Regions from separate parts of the Thalassospira sp. UBA4513 genome, predicted to be linked through region 2. Evidence: riboswitches for the same ligand, from Rfam matches in the RefSeq annotation. Region 2 holds a riboswitch; the other holds the start of a gene.
The links. Region 2 has a riboswitch for thiamine pyrophosphate ahead of thiM (hydroxyethylthiazole kinase). Riboswitches for the same ligand answer to the same signal wherever they lie in the genome.
Positions count from the first base shown of each region.

Region 1: linked by a shared signal. The riboswitch ahead of B2T33_RS01900 (ABC transporter ATP-binding protein) and the one ahead of thiM (hydroxyethylthiazole kinase) in region 2 are both predicted to bind thiamine pyrophosphate.

Region 1 is NZ_DGMR01000005.1:6,092-16,115, forward strand. It holds gene B2T33_RS01885 (alpha/beta hydrolase family protein) at 1-148, shown strand, start outside; gene B2T33_RS01890 (citrate synthase) at 249-1,379, opposite strand; gene B2T33_RS01895 (CoA transferase) at 1,473-2,828, shown strand; TPP riboswitch at 2,898-3,009, shown strand; gene B2T33_RS01900 (ABC transporter ATP-binding protein) at 3,000-3,785, shown strand; gene B2T33_RS01905 (ABC transporter permease) at 3,782-4,594, shown strand; gene B2T33_RS01910 (ABC transporter substrate-binding protein) at 4,673-5,626, shown strand; gene B2T33_RS01915 (MBL fold metallo-hydrolase) at 5,837-6,889, shown strand; gene B2T33_RS01920 (hypothetical protein) at 6,981-7,832, shown strand; gene B2T33_RS01925 (NAD(P)/FAD-dependent oxidoreductase) at 7,868-9,181, opposite strand; partial or broken gene B2T33_RS01930 (trans-sulfuration enzyme family protein) at 9,284-10,024, shown strand, end outside.
Region 2 is NZ_DGMR01000039.1:66,347-76,725, forward strand. It holds gene B2T33_RS17270 (hypothetical protein) at 1-241, opposite strand, end outside; gene thiE (thiamine phosphate synthase) at 421-1,068, opposite strand; gene thiM (hydroxyethylthiazole kinase) at 1,065-1,874, opposite strand; TPP riboswitch at 1,945-2,051, opposite strand; gene B2T33_RS17285 (Tex family protein) at 2,168-4,531, opposite strand; gene B2T33_RS17290 (class I SAM-dependent methyltransferase) at 4,755-5,516, shown strand; gene B2T33_RS20410 (DUF1674 domain-containing protein) at 5,523-5,786, shown strand; gene rpe (ribulose-phosphate 3-epimerase) at 5,872-6,537, opposite strand; gene B2T33_RS17305 (RsmB/NOP family class I SAM-dependent RNA methyltransferase) at 6,670-8,016, opposite strand; gene B2T33_RS17310 (MraY family glycosyltransferase) at 8,238-9,251, shown strand; gene B2T33_RS17315 (polysaccharide biosynthesis protein) at 9,376-10,379, shown strand, end outside.

The sequences.
Region 1 (10,024 bases), on a different contig from region 2:
AAGAAGCAATCTGTTCAACTACCAGCTCAGTCGCGAGATGCCGACATCCCGCCAGATGCTTTATGTTGCCCTTGGCCGGTATGCCTATGCGCCCGGCACCTTTGACAAGATCGCGGACTGGATCAAGCAGGTGGTTGCCCGCCCCTAACCCGACGCCCAGAGATCAAGGTACATGTTGGCTGAGGCTTCGACCCCGCACAGACAACGCAAGGCTCCGATGTAACTTATGCTGCGCAATCTGGATCGCATCAGGACACGCTGGCGCGTGGCCGAATGATCTTGCCACTTTTGCGCTGTTCAAAAAGATGCGCGATCCAGCCTGCCATGCGCCCAACGGCAAAAATACCAAGCCCTGCCCCCTTCGGCAGACGAAGTTCACGTTCGATCAAGGCCAATCCGAAATCAAGGCTGGGATGCTGCCCGGTATTTTGCGTGACCAGATTTGCAATGCGCGCCCAGAACGCATCGCCAGTCTGACCACAGGCCTGCATGAGTGCACGGGTTCGCGGATCGCCATCGGGATAGAGCGGATGACCAAACCCCGGCGGCACATGATCGGGATCAATCTTACCGCCAAGTTTTTCGACCTGATCCATCCACGCCCGACATCTCGGTGTCAGGCCGCCATGACGCGCACCCGACAGGGTCGACAACCCCGCCATCAGGGATGCCGGTATGGTCGCCCCGGCCGATGCGGCAACACGCACGGCATAGGCCGATGCATTAAGCTCGTGATCGGCACAAAGTACGAGGGCCCGACGCAACAGGTCCGGCGCATTTTCATGGGTTGACCATGCATTTGCCAGGACCAAATGGATCGGGCTTTTCCCGTCGTCTGAGACCCCGGCAGCGGCCAGGGCGCCCAGCCGAACGACCCGTGCGGCGATCGGGCGACCATCACCACGGGGCGATCCGGTCATCAGCTCTGCCAGCATCGCCACCATGCGCGGAAGCGCCAAATCATGTTTGGCCGCAACAAAGTCCGGCATGGCATTCAACACAGGATCGCATCGAAGTCCGGCCAAAAGACCCGCCGCGTCCTCAAGCGTCATGGTGTGGGACAGCTCGACGGCGTTTTGACCGCGATAGTAAAACTGCCCATCGGCAATGCGGGTAATGCCCGACACCAGGATCGGCTCCCCCCAATCAATGGTCGAGGCCGCAACAGATTGCCGTGACCGTCCACGTCGTTTGCGATCATGCAGTTTGGCAACGTCGCGCCGGTCATACAGGCTTTTGCGTGCATCACCCGGATGGGCAACAGCGCGCACAATACCCCGACTGACATAGGCGTAAAGCGTGTCGCGCGATATGCCGACCTGCGCGCACACATCTGCTGCCGACAATGTGCAGAATGATCCGTCATCGATTTTTTTCATATTGATTATCTTGATCAAGATTGACGGTTTGTCCAGTCCGGCATGATGCTTTGATCATTACTGGTTCCGCCCCCTGAGAATGGAAACGCCATCATGCCCAACCGGTTCACACCCCAGATCGCCAATGCCCTTGGTCTATCTGAAACACCTGATATCACAACCATCGGCACAGATGCCTTGCCGTCCTATTTCGCAGTCACCGAACTCGCCTGGGCGGGTATCGGGATGGCCGCCGCGATGATTTCAAACTGGCGCGCCCTTGAAACCGGATCAGACGCCCCGATAACGGTTGATCAGCGACTGGCGTCAAAATGGTTTAATATGACAATCCGCCCACAAGGCTGGACATTGCCAAACGTCTGGGACCCGCTGGCGGGTGATTATCAAACGCGTCACGGCTGGATCCGGATACATACCAACGCGCCACATCACCGCGCGGCGGCACTTTCTGTTCTGGGCGATTACGAAACCCGCGATGATCTGGCGATGGCTGTGCTGGATTGGCAAAGTGACATGCTTGAAAACGAAATTGTCGCGGCCAGTGGATGTGCCGCAACCATGCACAGCCTTGAGGAATGGCAGGCACATCCGCAAGGAATATCCATCGCTACCGATCCACTGATCTGCTGGGACCAGCACGCAAACACCAATGTCGCCCCCGCGTCAATTGACCCGGCCCGCCCGCTTCGTGGTATCCGCGTTCTTGATCTGACACGTATCCTGGCCGGCCCCGTCGCCGGTCGTTTTCTGGCGGCTTATGGTGCCGATGTGTTGCGCATCGATCCGAGGGGCTGGGACGAAGGTGCGGCCATTCCCGAAGTCACACTTGGCAAACGCTGTGCGGGACTTGATCTACGGGACCGGGAAGACCGAAAACTGTTTGAAGACCTGATTAGCGGTGCTGACATCTTGCTGCATGGCTATCGTCCTGACGCCCTGTCCGAATTGGGGTATGACGCCAAAACGCTGCGCGCGATTAACCCGGCGCTGATTGATGTGACGTTGTCTGCCTATGGCTGGACCGGGCCGTGGGCCAAACGACGCGGGTTTGACAGCCTCGTGCAAATGAGCTGCGGCATTGCCGATTGGGGGATGGAACAATCAGGGTCGAAAAAGCCCCTACCGCTTCCGGTTCAGGCCCTTGATCACGCGACGGGATATTTGATGGCGGCCAGCGCAGTTCACGCCCTGATCCGCCGCGCCGCCCATGGCGAGGTCACAACCGCCCGCCACTCATTGGCCCGAACGGCACATATGTTAAGCAAGACAGCGACACCTGACTGCCTTGGCATGATCGCCGCGGAAACAGATGCCGATATTGCCCCGCATTTTGAAAACACAGACTGGGGCCCAGCCCGGCGCATCGCCTTTCCGGTCAGTATCGCAGGAACACCGCATCACTGGGATCATCCGGCGGGAAAGCTGCATCGTCATGGCGCGCACTGGTAAGCTGTGATCAGGATCAAGTCCAAGAACTGTTACAAAACTTGACGGCAGCGATTTGTCTGCGCATAGTCCCCTGATCTCCGGGGGGGCCGATCGTAAATCGGCTGAGAGGTTCGGTGTTGCCGAACGACCCTTTGAACCTGAACCGGTTAAGACCGGCGTAGGAAGGATCGAATGCGCAGCACAGAACACGCGCCCCAGATGGCGCAAGACAATCCAACCAGATTTGATATTGCGCTCCGTGCGGCCCGCGTGGCTTTCAACGGCGTCGATATTTTCCATGATCTCGACCTGACCTTACAGGCGGGCAGTTTTACCTGTCTACTCGGCCCAAGTGGTGTCGGCAAAAGCACGCTTTTGCGCTATTTCGCAGGCCTCGTCGAAGGCGATGTTAGCGGTACCATCACCTGTTCGGACAACATCGCGCTTACCGGTCGGGTCGCCTATATGGCGCAACAGGACCTGCTCTTGCCATGGCGCAGTGTTCTCGAGAATGTGGTGCTGGGTGCTGTCCTACGCCACGAAAAACCCGATTATGAGAAAGCCTCACATTTACTGACCGAAGTCGGATTGCATGACGCGGCAAACCTCCGCCCGGCTGAACTGTCCGGTGGCATGAAACAGCGTGCGGCCCTTGCCCGCACATTGATGGAAGATCGCCCGGTCGTTTTGATGGACGAACCGTTTTCGGCCCTTGATCCGCTCAACCGCCTGCGCTTGCAGGAGCTGGCCGCACGGGTGCTGCGGGGCAAAACGGTGTTGCTTGTGACCCACGACCCGCTTGAGGCATTGCGCCTTGGCGATCGCGTGCATGTCCTGACCGGCAGCCCGGCCCGCTTGCAAGACGCCATCACGCCCAAGGGCCAAAGCCCGCGCAACATTGCCGATCCCGAAATCCTGGCACAGCAGGCCGAACTACTCGGCCAACTTGGTGCCGAGCGGTCGGAGGGCGCAGCATGAGCACGCAAAACAATCCTCATACCAATAAAAAAGCACTGTCGGAGCAACGCTGGCTGATCCTTGCGCGGCCGCTGATTATTATCATTGCGCTGATTGCCACTTGGCAAATGTTGGTGATTGTTACCGGTGCGCCGAAATACATGCTGCCACCGCCTGCAGATGTCTGGCATACCCTAATCGCGCGTCATGCCGTCCTGTTCGATCATGCGAAATATACCATCGCTGAAACCGTGATCGGCCTGTTTGCCGGTGCTGCCCTTGGCACGCTGGCCGCGATCCCTATGGCGCTGTTTTCGCCGGTGCGTTTCTGGCTGATGCCGATCCTTTTGGTTTCGCAGGCGATCCCGTTCTTTGCCCTGGCGCCGCTTCTGGTTCTCTGGCTCGGCTTTGGGCTGGCGTCCAAAATCGCCATGGCGGCCCTGATCATTTTCTTCCCGGTCACGGTTGCGTTCTTTGACGGCCTGTCACGGACCGAGACCGGCTGGCTCGATCTGGCGCGCACCATGGGGGCCAGTCGTTGGCGACTTTTGACCCATATTCGACTGCCCGCCGCCCTGCCCGCCTTTGCATCTGGTTTTCGCGTTGCCACCGCCGTTGCCCCGATCGGGGCGGTGATTGGCGAATGGGTCGGGTCCAGTCACGGCCTGGGTTATCTTATGCTGCATGCCAATGCGCGGGTTCAGATCGATATGGTCTTTGCCTGTCTTCTGATCCTGTGCGCGTTTTCTATCACGCAATATTTCATTGTCGATCGCGTGCTGCGCGCGGCCTTGCCATGGCAACCCGACAGCCTGAAACCGGTTCGGTAAGACACCACACGCCGGCCTGTTTGGCAGCGTTTTAAATCCTCATACTATTTATTTGGCGCATCTTACGGAGGTTCATCCATGTCACGCCTTAAATCCATGATCACCGCGACCGCACTGGGCGCACTTGTTCTTGGAACGTCTTCAACCGCCTTTGCCGCGGACAAGCTGGTCATTCTTCTGGACTGGTTTGTGAACCCCGATCACGCACCGCTGATTGTTGCCAAGGAAAAGGGCTTCTTTGCCAATCATGATCTGGATGTCGAACTGATCGAACCATCCGATCCGTCCGCCCCGCCACGCCTTGTTGCCGCCGGTCAGGGCGATGTCGCGGTGAACTATCAGCCGCAGCTTCATGTCCAGGCGGCCGAAGGCCTGCCGCTGACGCGTATCGGCACACTGGTTGCCACCCCGCTTAACAGCCTGATTGTCCTTGAAGACGGCCCGATAAAGGAAATCGCCGATCTGAAAGGCAAGAAGATCGGTTATTCCCTGGCCGGATTTGAGGATGCGCTTCTGGGCACCATGCTCGGCAATCATGGGGTTTCGATTGACGATGTCGAGCTTATCAATGTGAACTTCTCGCTTTCGCCGTCGCTGTATTCCGGCCAGGTCGATGCGATCATTGGCGGCTATCGCAATTTCGAGCTCAATCAGATGGAAATCGAAGGCAAACCGGGCAAGGCATTTTATGTCGAGGAAGAGGGCGTTCCGCCCTATGACGAACTGATCCTGACCGTCCGCAACGACAAGGTCGATGACCCGCGTTATGCCCGCATGCTGGCCGCCCTTGAAGAAGGCGTGCAGTACCTGATCAACCATCCTGATGACAGCTGGCAGGCCTTTATTGCCGCCTATCCGAACCTTGATGATGAACTCAATATCAAGGCATGGGCCGATACCCTGCCGCGCTTTGCGCTGCGTCCGGCAGCCCTTGATAAGGCGCGCTATGCCCGCTTTGCCGATTACATGGTCAAACAGGGTCTGATCACCGAAAGCCCGGCGCTTGAGAGCTATGCGACCGTGATCGAATAAAATTCAGTCCCCCCTGCTTTCGCAAGGCTCGCCCCAGCAACTGCGAAAGCATTGGTCTGCACCCCGCATGGGCAGACCACCAAGAAAGGCCGGAATGTGTGTCCCGCGTTCCGGCCTTTCGCTTGCGCAGGTCAAATTCCCAGTTACCTTATGGTCACCCGCGTAAAATGCAGAATGGCGACCACATTCAAACCGGATCAGGACCCAAAAGTGCAGCAGCAAACAAAACCAGCCCATCACACCGATAACGGCTTTGAAAACCGTCACCCCCTGCCCGATCCGGTCAAACGGTCGTTCTGGCATTTCCTGAAACGGCGCTATTTCGGTGATGATAACTGGCCGAAGGCCAAACATCAGGTCGGTAAAATCCCCACCGAAACACCTGATCATGACGCCATCCACAACCCGGATCCCAAACGCATGCAAGTCACATGGGTCGGCCATGCCACGGTTCTGGTGCAATATGGCGGGCTCAATATCCTGACCGATCCGGTGTTTTCTGACCGCGCATCACCGTTCAAACGCGTTGGACCGAAACGCTATACCCGACCGGGCCTTGCCATCGATCAGTTGCCCAAGCTTGATCTGGTGTTGCTGTCACATAATCACTATGACCATTTTGACCTGGCCAGCCTGACGCAGCTTGGCAATGCGCCGCGCTATGTCCTGCCACTGAAAAATGGTCCACTTCTGGAAAAGGCGGGCATTCGTGCTGATCGCTATGTCGAATTGGATTGGGATGAAAGCCATCATCACGATGATCTGAAAATCACCCATGTGCCATCGAACCACTGGTCAAGCCGCACCACGAAGGACCGCAAGGAAATGCTGTGGGGTGGCTATATCCTTGAGTTCGGCGATGGCTACCGGTTCTATTTTGTTGGCGATACCGGCTGGAACGAAGCCCTGTTTACGGAAATGGGCGCGATCCACGGCGGGATTGATTTTGGCCTGATTCCCATCGGGGCCTATGACCCGCGCGACTTCATGCGCAATGCACATTGCAACCCCGAAGAAGCCATTCAGATCATGCAGAAAATGGGCGTCAAACAGGCGCTTGCCATTCATTGGGGCACGTTTGTCCTGACAGCTGAGCCGGTAGATGAGCCGCCGGTCCGGTTAGCGGCAGCCCGTAAGGATAGCGGAATTGCGGATGGCGATTTCGTTGCCCCACCAATCGGGGCGACCCGGTTCTTTGATGGCAAAGCCGCACCCGCATCGACAACCACGCAAAAGGTCGAGCATACGGCGTCTGGCTCATAGCTGCCCTTTCAAGTTCGGTTTGGTGGTTTTTCAAACTGCATGCTAAGCATCAATGATTGCGTCACAAAACCGTAACATTGGTCGCCCCGCCATGAGTTTGACTGTCTTTCTTGCTGTAATGGGCGCTGCCCTGATGCATGCCGTGTGGAATGCACTGGTCAAGGGTGGCTCGGACAAATTGATGAACATGACGGCGATCGTGCTGGGTCATACGCCGATTGTTCTGATCCTGTTGCCGTTTGTTGACCTTCCTGCCCCCGAAAGCTGGCCTTATCTGCTGACGTCCCTTGGGCTTCATATCGGCTATCAGTTGTTTCTGATCCTGGCTTATCGTTTGGGCGATCTCAGCCAAGTTTATCCGATTGCACGCGGGTCTTCGCCGCTGATTGTTGCGGCGGTGTCCGTGTTGATCATGGGGGTTACCCTGCATGTCAGCGAGTGGCTGGCGATTGTTATCATCGGGGTTGGTATTATCAGCATGTGCATAACGCGACAAGCCGATGGCATGCGTAACCGCAATGCTGCCCTTGCCGCGATCATCACCGGTTGTTTCATCAGCAGCTATTCACTGGTGGATGGTACCGGTGCAAGGCTGGCCGGAACGGCGCTTGGCTATTACAGCTATCAGACGATTGGCATCGTTGTGATCTTTGCCGTGATCGTGACTTTTATGCGCCCGCGCATCCTTGCTGATATCGCGCGATCTGGCAAAAGGGTCTTTGCGATTGGCGGCACGGCGTCCTTTGCGGCCTATGCCACTGTGATGTGGGCCTTTACGCAGGCACCGATCCCGCTTGTGGTCGCCCTGCGCGAAACCGGCATTGTCTTTGCCCTTTTGATCGGGGTGTTCTTCATGGGCGAGAAGCTTAACCTTGTGAAGCTGTCCTCGACCATGATGACGCTGGGCGGGGCGATTATCCTGCGTCTGGCACGCAGCTTGTAACCGCCCCTACCCGATTCCAGTTTCAGGACACGCGATCAGACCCGTGTGCGCGGCACACGGCGGGTACCGTCTTCGAACCGTGAAAGCTCCATCCCCTTTAGCGTGATGGATGGCTGCCCGGTGGTGATCCATTCGGCCAGCACCTTACCAACCACCGGTCCCATGGCAAAGCCATGGCCCGAGAATCCCGATGCGACAAAGAAGTGTTTGGGGTTTTCGAACTGATCAATCACCGGCACCGCATCCGGGGTGACATCAATGTCCCCCGCCCAGGTATCAACGATGCCGACTTTCTTGATCTGCGGCAGGACCTTTTGCAGATTGCGCATGGCGTTTTTAACCCGCACCTCATAGGGCTCCGCCTGATTGGTGCGTCGCCCGATCATGGGTTGCCGTGATGCATCCGATCCCGGCATACGGTCCACCAGATCATCAAAGAACCGCTTGTTAAAGTGGAACTTGAAGGTCGCCCAGTTATCAAACAGTCCCGGCATGAAATCACGGGCATACTTGAACCGGCCCAGTGTCAAATCGATGTCGGTCATGAATTCATCGGCGATGTTCATCGACCCATCTGCGCGTTGACGAAACGCCAGACCAGCCGCCAGCGTGCCCGCCGCCGAGATATCGGGCACGGGTGTGGTGCGGATCACCGTCCCGCGCGTGGTTTGTTGCGGTAAACGCCGCCCGAACTTGGCGACGAATTTATGCGTCGCAGCCCCGGCCGCACAGATGACGTATTTGCATTTGATTTCGCCTTGTTCGGACACCACCGAACTGATTGCGCCGGCCTCTGTTTCAATCGAAAGTGCGCCGCAACCCTCGGCAATCACAGCACCCAATTCACTGGCGCGTTTGGCGATTGCCGGGGCGGCCTTTTTCGGTTCGGCCTGCCCGTCTGAGGGCGTGTAGATCCCGCCAACACCCGGTGCGGTGATCCCCGGTGTCAGTTTTTCGACCCCTTTGGGGTCAAGGACCTGGGTTTCGATGCCAAAGTGCTTGGTGTCGTTAATCCAGCCTTCGAATTCCGACATTTCCTTGTCATCGCGGGCGACGAACAGCACTCCGCCCTGGCGCCATTCCAGATCGGCATTTAGTTCTTTTTCAAGACCTTGCCAGATCTTGTTGCATTCAATCATCAATGGCAACTCTACCGGATCGCGGCCCTGTTGGCGGACAAAGCCCCAGGCACGACCGGACTGGTGTGACGCGATGGTATCCTTTTCCAGAAGCACGACTTTCATGCCGGCCTTGGTCAGGTAATAGGCGCTGGAGGATCCGTGAATGCCGCCGCCGATGACAACGACGTCGCATTCCTTGGGCAGGGTGATTTTGGGATAATTCGTCATGTGGGGACCTAAAGATCAATATTGGTGGCAAATCAATTTGGTGTGTGGCGGGAACCACGTTATGTTGCGCGCCAACAAATCTCAACCAAATCAGGTGCCACCATGTCTGATCATGCAAAAAAACAGTCCCCCGCCACCGTAAGTGCACAGGCGCTTGGCTGGGTCGATGAAGCCACCAAGTCCGTCACGCCGCCGCTTTATCCGTCAACCACGTTCGAACGCAACACGGATCTGAGTTACCATGACGGGCGCTGCTATACGCGCGCAGACAACCCGACCTATGATCAGGCCTGTGCAGTCCTGAATGAACTTGAAGGCGGTTCTGAAACCCGCCTGTTTGCCTCTGGCATGGCGGCCGCCGTTGCGGTTTTGCATGCGCTGAACCCGGGTGATCATGTTGTTGCCCCCAAGGTAATGTATTGGGCGCTGCGCAGCTTCATGCTTGATAGTGGTGTGCGTGCCGGGCTGAGCTTTGATTTTGTTGATAACGCCGATATTGCCGATTGGGACAAGCACATCGTTGCCGGCAAGACCAAGCTGGTGTGGCTTGAAACCCCGGCCAACCCGGATTGGCAAATCACCGATATCGCCGCTGTTGCCAAACTGGCCAAGGCCGCTGGTGCCGTTGTGGTGGTTGACAACACTGTTGCCACGCCGCTTTTGACCCGTCCGATTGATTTTGGTGCCGATATCGTAATGCATTCGGCAACCAAATATCTGAACGGTCACAGCGACGTTTTGGCGGGGTCGCTGACCACTGCCAAGGACAGCGAGTTCTGGCAGCGTGTTTGCATACAGCACGCATCAGGCGGTGCAGTTCTGGGCGTGTTTGAAACGTGGCTT
Region 2 (10,379 bases):
CCCCGCGTTTAAGCGACGAGATGTCAATCTTGCACGGGAACCGGACGCAATCACGCCTGATGGCGATGGTGCCATCCGGGTGGCGCAGCGTCACTTCACCGCGAACCATTTCGGAATGGATAGTAACGCTGTCGGTGGTCGGTTTGGGTGCGACCTTGATTGCAGCCAGCCCGGCTGTCGTGATCGTCATAAGCCCAATCAGGGCAATGGCAACCGGCTTACTACGCAGAGATCTCAGCATGGCTTCCTCGCGCGGTTGTTCTTGGTTGATGTCTGATAACTTGCGCTACGAAGCCGAAAAATTAACGGCGCAAATGGGGCATTTCCGTGCCGGTCATTGTTGTTTGGGCGCAACAGCCATGCGTTTTGCGCCCTATAACAGCCCTGATCATTGCAGATCGGAACCGCGAAAGCCCAAGGTTACTGCGACAGATAAGCCCGCGCTGATTTGAGTTTTTGGGCGATATATGCGGTGGCCTGTTTTGGATCGGGCTGACCACAAATCGCCGAGACAACGGCAATACCGTTCGCACCGCTTTCAAGTGCCGGCAAGGCGTGTTCACCCTTAAGCCCGCCAATCGCAACCGATGGCAATCCGACCATCCGCACCAGCTTTTCAAGCCCGTCAAATCCGATTGCCGGTTTATGGTCGGGCTTGGTCGCGGTGGCAAATATCGGGCCGATGCCGACATAATCGACAATCGTGCGGTCCACCTTTTGCGCGACATCTTCGCTTTCAATCGACAGGCCGATGATCTTGTCCGGGCCAAGGCGGTCGCGGGCAATCTGCGAAGGCAGATCATCCTGACCGACATGCAGGCCATGTGCGCCAATGGCAATGGCGGCATCAATGTCGTCATTCACGATCAGTGGCACGTTTGTGCCTTCCATCGCCTTCATCAATTCCCGACCAACGCGAATGAGGCCCTCGGTCCCGGCCTTTTTATCGCGCAGCTGAATGAGGGTGGCACCGCCTGCAATCGCGGCCATCGTGGTTTCCACCATCGAATGGTCGCGACACAGATCGGGATCAAGCACGAGATAAAGCGACAGATCAAACGACTTCATAGAACATTGATCCGAAGGTTCTTGGCATAAGTCGTGGCATCAAGGCGATGCAGGCCATCGATAAAGGCTGTCATGAAGGATGCCGGGCCGTTTGCCGTATTGGCGGCGATTTCGCCCGCCACGGCAAAATTGCCAAGGGCGGCAACGGTGGCTTCAAACGCCTGATCCGGTGCAACCGCAAGATAGCCGCCAACAAGCGCCGTCAGCGAACAGCCTGTGGCGGTGACTTTCGGCATCAGGTCCGATCCACCGGCAATGCGCACGGATCGTTTGCCATCGGTGACAAAATCAACCTCGCCTGTAACGGCAACAATGGCACCTTGTGCGATGGCAAGGCCGCGTGCGGCCTCTTCGGCCTGTTCGACCGGATCGCCGCTATCAACACCCTGACCGGCACTTTGACCGCCACCAAGCGCAATGATTTCCGATGCGTTGCCGCGAATGACGGTGGGTTTGAATTTCAAAAGCGCTGCCACGGCATCGCGGCGATACCCGGTGGCAAAATGCGCCACTGGATCAAGCACCCAAGGTTTGCCCGCAGCATTGGCCGACTTGGCCGCGGCAATCATGCCTTCGACCCAGTTGGGCGAAAGGGTGCCGATATTGACCGTCAGCGCACCGGCAATCGCGGCAAATTCACCGGATTCTTCTGGTGTGTGAACCATCGCTGGTGAGGCGCCAGCGGCCAGTAAAACATTGGCGGCATAGTTCATCGCAACATAGTTGGTGATGCACTGGACCAACGGATTGGTCGCACGCATGCGTTCAAAAAGATCAGTCGCGGTCCGGGAAATTTCGGTCGTCATGTCGAGGCTCCAATGCAGAAACTTTGCGTATGGAGACCCAGTTCGAAGTCGGAATGATGGAGAACGTCGTAATCCGCGTTCGCACCGTCCCTACGCCAGTATGAACTGGATCAGGTTCAAAGGGTCACTGCGCGGCAGTTTCTCAGCCCCCTTGTCGGGGCTCCCCTTGGTGAGTGCTCAACATGGGTTTTAAACTGTCTTCTGTCAATTCATCCGATCGGCATGATTGGGCAAAAGAAAAACGGCGGAATGGTATATGCCATCCCGCCGTTTCGAAGCCTTTTTGCGATAGGTTACTTGCGACGTTCCATCGCGGCCTTGAGTGCGGCAGCCATCGCACCGCCATCGCCGCCAGCGTTACCACCGGCATTGCCACGACCTTGGCCGCCCTGATGGCGCGGGCCTGATGAATGCTGCGGACGGTTGCCGCGCGGTGCATCGCCGTGATTTTCGGCACGCTTTTCACGCGTGGCTTCGTAATCCGGTGCGGATTTCATCGAAAGGCCGATACGTTTGCGCGGTGCGTCGACTTCCATCACGGTAACGGAAACGATTTGACCGGCCTTGACCACCTGACGGGGATCTTCGACGAACTTGTCAGCAAGCTGGGAAATATGAACCAGGCCATCCTGATGCACGCCGATATCAACGAACGCCCCAAAGTTGGTGACGTTGGTGACCGTGCCTTCAAGCTTCATGCCGGTGCGCAGATCCTTGATCTCATTCACACCTTCGGTGAATTTGGCGGTCTTGAATTCCGGGCGCGGGTCACGGCCGGGCTTATCGAGCTCGGCGATGATGTCGCGGATGGTCGGGACACCAAATGTGTCATCGGCGAAATCTTCGGGGCGGAGTGTCTTGATAAAGGCCGAATCGCCGATCAGTTCTGCCAACGGCTTGGCGGCCTTGGCGCTGATTTTTTCGACCAGCGGATAGGCTTCCGGGTGCACGGCCGATGCATCAAGAGGATTGTTGGCACCGCGAATACGCAAGAAGCCCGCGCATTGCTCGAACGCCTTTGGTCCAAGACGCTCGACCTTTTTAAGATCCGCACGGGACTGGAACGCCCCGTTGGAGTCGCGATACCCAACGATATTGCGCGCCAGCGTCTCGGTCAGGCCTGCCACACGGGTCAAAAGCGGGATGGAGGCGGTGTTAAGGTCAACCCCAACACCGTTCACGCAATCCTCAACCACGGCATCAAGCGACCGGGCCAGTTTGGTTTCCGATACATCATGCTGGTACTGTCCGACACCGATGGATTTCGGTTCGATCTTCACCAGTTCTGCCAGCGGGTCTTGCAGGCGGCGCGCAATTGATGCCGCCCCACGGAGCGACACATCAAGATCGGGGAATTCTTCGGCTGCGAACTGCGATGCGGAATAAACAGACGCACCGGCTTCGTTGACGATCACCTTGGTCGCCTTAAGCGCCGGGAAGCGTTTAAGCATCTGACCGGCAAGTTCGTCGGTTTCACGTGAAAACGTCCCGTTGCCAATCGCGATCAGTTCGATCTGATGGCGGGCCGCAAGCGCGGCCATGGTGTTGATCGCGCCTTCGACGTCATTGCGCGGCTGGAAGGGATAAACCGTTGCGGTATCGACCAGCTTTCCGGTGGCATCAACCACCGCGACCTTGACCCCGGTACGTACACCCGGATCAAGACCCATGGTCGCTTTTTGCCCCGCAGGGGCCGCCAGCAACAGGTCTTTCAGGTTGTCGGCAAAGACCTTGATCGCACCTTCCTCGGCGGAGTCACGAAGGGTGCCAAACAGATCAAGCTCAATCGACAAAGACAGTTTGACGCGCCAGGTCCAGCGCACGGTATCCATCAGCCATTTATCCGCTGCCCGTCCCTTGTCGGCAATACCGACATGGGCGGCAATCATCACCTCGGCCCGACCCGGCTGGCTGCGCGGACGGTCTTCGTCTTCTTTGCCAAGGGTCAGTTTAAGCTGAAGGATATCCTCGTTGCGACCCCGGAAAAGGGCCAGCGCACGGTGTGAGGGGCAGGTTTTGATTTTTTCGGAATGCTCGAAATAGTCCGAGAACTTGGCACCTTCTGCCTGTTTGCCCTCGATCACCGATGCGGTGATTTCACCTTCATTCCACAAGTGGTCACGCAGCTTGGCGACAAGGTCGGCATCTTCGGCAAAGCGTTCCATCAGGATCTGGCGCGCACCATCAAGGGCAGCCTTGGTGTCCTCAACGCCTTTTTCGGCATCAACGAATTTGGCGGCTTCGGTTTCCGGATCAAGCGTCGGGTCGTTAAACAGGCTATCGGCCAGCGGCTCCAACCCAGCTTCGCGGGCAATCTGGGCCTTGGTGCGGCGCTTTTTCTTGTAAGGCAGGTAAAGATCTTCAAGGCGAGTCTTGGTGTCTGCCTCGTTGATTGCGGCCTCAAGTTCCGGCGTCAGCTTTTCCTGTTCGCGGATGCTCTCAAGCACGGATGCGCGGCGTTCTTCAAGCTCGGTCAGATAGCGCAGGCGTTCTTCCAGCGTACGAAGTTGGGTGTCATCAAGCCCGCCGGTTTTTTCTTTACGGTAACGGGCGATGAACGGAACGGTGGAGCCTTCATTAAGCATCTCGATGGTGGCAATGACCTGTTCCGGACGGACCGAAAGTTCTTCGGCGATACGCTGGGGAATTGGACGCATGGTTTCTCCTTGTTTTGCTCGTACGCTTGGAATAGCGGCTTTGGGCGCGCCGGGAAAGAGTCTGTTTTTCCCAAATTTTTGTCCGCATCCACTGTTTGATTCCAAAGGCCTGAAATCATGTGGGTTTGCGCATGTCGTACTGATCAGCTTGAAGCTTGCCGATTTTGCATCGGGGCGCTATTCCTGTGCTTTGCACTAACGCCAAAAATAAGGTGAACAGTTAATGTCGGGCACCGAGAACTACAAAAACGTATATGACGATGATTTCTTCGCCTATACATCAGGGATCTCATGGAAATCAGCACAAAAGGTTGTTCCGGTTTTCAGAGAACTTCTGCCGTTTTGTAAAAGTGTTGCCGATTTTGGCTGTGCTGAGGGCGTTTGGCTGAAATGCTGGTTACTAAATGGTGTTGAAGATGTTGTCGGTGTTGATGGTGATTACGTCAATACTGAGGCTCTTCACATTTCCAAAGAGGCGTTTTTTGCACGCAATCTGGATGAAGCAGTTGATCTTGGGCGCCGTTTCGATGTGGCGTGCAGTCTGGAGGTTGCTGAGCATCTCAGCCCTGAGAGCTCTCGCCAATTCGTGCAATCCCTGACCCGCCACTCCGATGTTGTGATTTTCTCGGCCGCTCCCCCTGGGCAGGGAGGGGAATTTCATATGAACGAGCGGGAGTATGACGAGTGGCGCTCGTTCTTCCGTGACGAAGGCTATGAAGCATATGATTGTATCCGCCCGAAATTGAAGGGCTTTCACGATGTTTCATTTTGGTATCGCTACAACATCGTTCTATATGTGAAGCAGACAGTTGCTAACAAATTGCCGGAAGCCATCAAGGCAACCAAGGTCGATGCGAATGCTAAAATTCCGGATATTGCACCTCCGATCTTCAAGCTCCGGAAGTCTATCGTGAAATTGCTTCCGTATGGTGTGCAGAACAGACTGGCTGCACTAAACTCCAAACTCAGAAGCATTGCAGGATAAGGAAAGATGGCTGGAAAATTCCGCGAAACCGTCATCCACGAAGTTCCCAAGGAAAAGGCAGAGCCGCAGCCCGAAACAAATACGGCATCTGACGAGATTGCGGGGGCAGAAGCCGCTCCACAACTTTCTCAGGACGCGATCAATGCGCTTGCCGAAGCCAAGGCCGCCAACGAAGCTGCCGCCAAGGCCCGCGAGATTGGTGGTCCCAAGGGCCCTGAGCCGACCCGTTTTGGCGATTGGGAAAACAAGGGCCGCTGCATCGATTTCTGATCTGAGCGCGCTTAAAGCAGATACGAAAAAGGCCGGAGCATTGTGCCCCGGCCTTTTTTGTTTTTGCGATCAGCAAGGCAGCGCGTTACGCGCTGCGGATGGCCTTGATGTTGTTGGCATATTCAGACGGGCCACCCTTGAAGGTGGCGGAACCAGCCACCAGGACGTTCGCACCGGCTTTGATTACCTGTGGGGCGATTTCCGGGTTTACGCCACCATCGACTTCAAGGTCGATATCACGGCCGGTGGCATCAATCATCTTGCGGATGCGTTTGATTTTCTCAAGCTGGCTCGGGATGAATTTCTGGCCACCAAAGCCCGGGTTCACGGTCATGACCAGAACCAGATCAACCATGTCCATGACATACTCAATGACACTTTCCGGGGTCGACGGGTTGAGCGAGACACCGGCTTTCTTGCCCAGTGACTTGATCAACTGAAGCGAGCGATGCAGGTGCGGGCCGGCCTCGGCGTGGATGGTGATGATGTCAGAACCGGCATTGGCAAATGCCTCGATATAAGGATCGACCGGCGCGATCATCAGATGCACGTCAAAGACCTTGTCGCTGTGCGGGCGCAGAGCCTTGACCACGTCCGGGCCAATTGTGATGTTCGGTACATAGTGGCCATCCATCACATCGATATGGATATAGTCAGCACCGGCTTCGTCAACAGCGCGGACGTCAACGCCAAGCTGGGCGAAATCAGCCGAAAGGATCGAAGGTGCGATTTTAATATTTGACGTGGTCATGCGTCACAGGTCCTGAAGCGATATGGGATACGGGAAATTCGGGCTTCTCATACCCCAGATTACCCCACATGTCACCCGAATGGGACTCATGGCAGCTCTGTGTGCGCCAAACCCGAGTCTTCTGTCCGGAAATCAGGATTTTTTGACAAGTCGCGCACAGAAAAAGCCATCCATGCCGCCAAAATCGGCCATGTGAATGGGCAGAATGCGCAATTCACCCGCATCGTTGATTGCCTCATCCCAGCCACCCAGTTCGTCGGCGGTGATGGCTTTGCGTTCATAGTTCGGATGATCCGCCAGGAACGATTTGACCTGATATTCACCTTCTTCGGGTTGCAGCGAACAGGTGCAATAGATCAGCTCGCCACCGACATTCAAAAGCTTGTCCGCCTGATTAAGCAGCTTGGTCTGAATCGGCAGAAGCGATTGCATCAGCTTGTCATTCTGACGCAGCAGAATGTCCGGATGGCGGCGAATGGTGCCTGTGGCTGAACAGGGTGCGTCCAAAAGAACCGCATCGGCGCGCGGCGTATCAGGCGCAAGATCGGTGGCATCGCCGGTTACGACAGCCGCACCAAGCGATACACGCTCTAGGTTTTCAAACACGCGTTTCAGGCGACCTTCGGATTTATCGACCGCAATTGCACTCGCACCAAGGGATGCAAGCTGCATGGTCTTGCCACCCGGTGCCGCGCACAGGTCATAGATGGTTTTGTCCTTGTAAGCCGAAAACAGCGTTGCCGGAATGGCTGCTGCTGCGTCCTGCACCCACCAGTCGCCATCCTTGTAACCCGGAAGATCACGGATACGGCGACCCGGTTCAAGTCGCACCGATCCGGTCGGCAGGACAATGCCATCCATCTTTTCGGCCCACTCGGCGGTCTGGCTGCGATCCTTGATCGACAGATCCAGCATCGCGTGGCCAAGGCTTGCTTCGGCAATGCCTTGGGCGATCTCGGCGCCATAGGCCTTTTTCCAGGATCCGCGCAGCCATGCCGGGATGTTGAGCTGCCAGTCCTCAACGCCTTCCGGCCATTCAAAGCCATCACGCTGCAAGCCACGCAGAATGGCATTGATCAGTTTGGTGTATTTATGCAAACCCGCATCACGCGCCAGATTGACCGTACTGTCGACCGCACCGTAGTCAGGCGTATCCATAAAGAACAGCTGCGCTACACCAAGCCGCAGGATGTTGGTCAAGCGTGCTGCGACCCGGTCCTGTGGTGGTTGATAACGCGGGGCAAGTACGGCATCAATTTCGCCCAGATGGCGCAGCGTGGTGCCAAGCAATTGACGCAGGAAATTGCGATCAAGCGACGGCAGGCCATAGCCATGCTTTGACAGAAGTTCGTCCAACGTCACTTCACCGCCGCGCAATTCCTGCAGGGTTTTAAGCGCAAGCATACGCGGATCGGGTGCCTCAACCGCCTGTTTGCGGGGGGCATTGCGCTGGGATGGACGGGAACGACGTTCTGCCAAAGGGATATCTCCGGTTTTAGTTTATGTGCTGTAGTTAAGCGCAGCATGGCAAACTGTAAAGCATCAACCATGGTTTTGCGTGGCATGGCTGCTCTGTGCGGCTGTGTCGGGAATGGTGGCAGGATGGTGCGGGGCAGGGTGAAAAGCCTTGCGATAGGGAATGGGTCCGGCTAATCCAGACGGATCAATCTGATGGGGACAGGGACAAGGGCGATCCAACGATGACTTTTGCCGGACTTGCGACCTTTGCAAGCATCTTTCTGATCGGCTCGATGTTGCTGACGTGGGTGGTTCTGAACTATCTGCGGCGCAAGGCGATCCTTGATATGCCAAATCACCGTTCCAGTCACGCTGTACCGACCCCGCGTGGCGGCGGGCTTGCGGTGACGCCGCTTTTGATTGTGCTGGTTGCGGTCGTTTTTGCCTTTACCGGTGTTTCGGCTATTGGTGAATGGCTGATGCTGGGGGCCTGTGCCGGGCTCGCGTTGCTCAGTTGGCTTGATGATCGTCATGACCTCTCCGCGGCCAAGCGTTTTGCTGTGCAATTTATTGCGGTGATCATTGGCATATTGGCCCTTGATAAGCCGGTTCTGGGTGGACTGGTGCCGATCTGGCTGGATCACGTGTTGGTGGTGTTGGCTTGGGTGTGGTTCATTAATCTGTTCAATTTCATGGACGGGATTGACGGGATTACCGGGGTCGAGGCCGGGTCAATCGGCCTTGGGATTTTTGTGCTCGCGCTTTTTGTGCCGTTGCCGCAATTCATCGGGCTTGGCTATATCGGGCTTGGCATTCTTGCGATCATGATCGGGTTCCTGATCTGGAACTGGCATCCGGCGAAGCTGTTTCTCGGAGATGTCGGATCAATCCCGCTTGGCTTTATTCTGGGATGGCTGTTGTTAAAGGTCGCCTCCGAAGGGGCATGGGCCATCGCACTGATCTTGCCATCCTATTATCTGTTTGATGCAACATTTACCCTGATCAAACGCGCCTTGCGGCGCGAGAAAATCTGGCAAGCGCATCGCGAACATTTCTATCAGAAAGCCACCCAGCGTGGGTTTTCGCATGCCCGGGTGTCGATCATGATCCTTGCCAGCAACCTTATTCTGATTGCTGTTTGCTTTGCCCAAAGTGATACGCCGGACTGGATGCGGGTGATTGCAGCACTGATCGTTGTGTTGGGGCTTGTCGGTATGATGGTGAGAATGCCGGTTCGCGAAACACCCGGCACCTGATCGATCAGACTATTACGTGCATTGCTTGACTTGATGTGAGCAGAGCGCGAAAAGAAACCCTTATCCGTCTGTCGCCAAGCGGGTATATCCTTATAAAAACAGAAATCTGCCGGTAAGGGACCGCATGCTGCGATTATTTCAGCGAAGCCATATTGCCTTTGTCCATGACATCATCATGGCGGCACTTTCCTTCCCGTTGGCGCTCTATCTTCGGGTGGGGGACGGTGTGGTCTACTATGCGACGCAAAATATTCTGTTTTCGTCTGGCATTTTCACGCTGATCGCAGCCGTGTCCTTCTGGTATTTCGGTCTGTATCGTGGCATTTGGCGCTATGCATCGCTCAACGATGTGATCCGTATTGCCAAGGCCGTATCGGTTGCTGTCGCGGTTCTTTTTATTGTTCTGTTTCTGACCACACGTCTGGACTGGATGCCACGTTCGGCGCCAATCATTCAGTGGTTCCTTCTGATGGCCTTGCTTGGCGGGGCACGCCTGACCTATCGGATTACCAAGGACAAATCGACCGCACGCGCACTGGTGCGTCAGGGAACAGCACGTGTTTCGGTCTTGTTGATCGGCGCGGGCGATGAGGCAGAAGCCTTCATCCGTGAAACCGAACGATCTGCTAATACTCCGTTCAAGGTCATTGGTATCGTTTCGCTGACTCAGGGCCGGGTTGGTCGCAACATGCATGGTGTTGACGTTCTGGCGACTGTCGATCAGCTTGAAGATGTCATTCAGAAATTACAAAAGGGCAGGCATGGCTTGCCGCGCCGATTGGTGCTGAGTGGTGATGCACTGCGTCATGAAGACAATGCCAAGTGGGTCGAGATTGCTGATCGCTATGGCATGACCCTGGCCCGTTTGCCCAAGCTGGGCGATCTGCGTGAAGGCTTGGCCGATCCGCTGCAAATCCGCCCGGTGGCGATTGAAGATTTGCTCGGTCGCCCGCAGGCGCGACTGGATCGCGATCGTGTGCGAGAAATGATTGCTGGTAAGCGGGTATTGGTGACTGGTGCCGGCGGATCAATTGGTTCGGAACTGGTGCGTCAGATCGCATCTTATGGCCCGGACAGCCTGACCTTATTGGATGCCGGGGAATTCCAGCTTTACGCCATCGATATGGA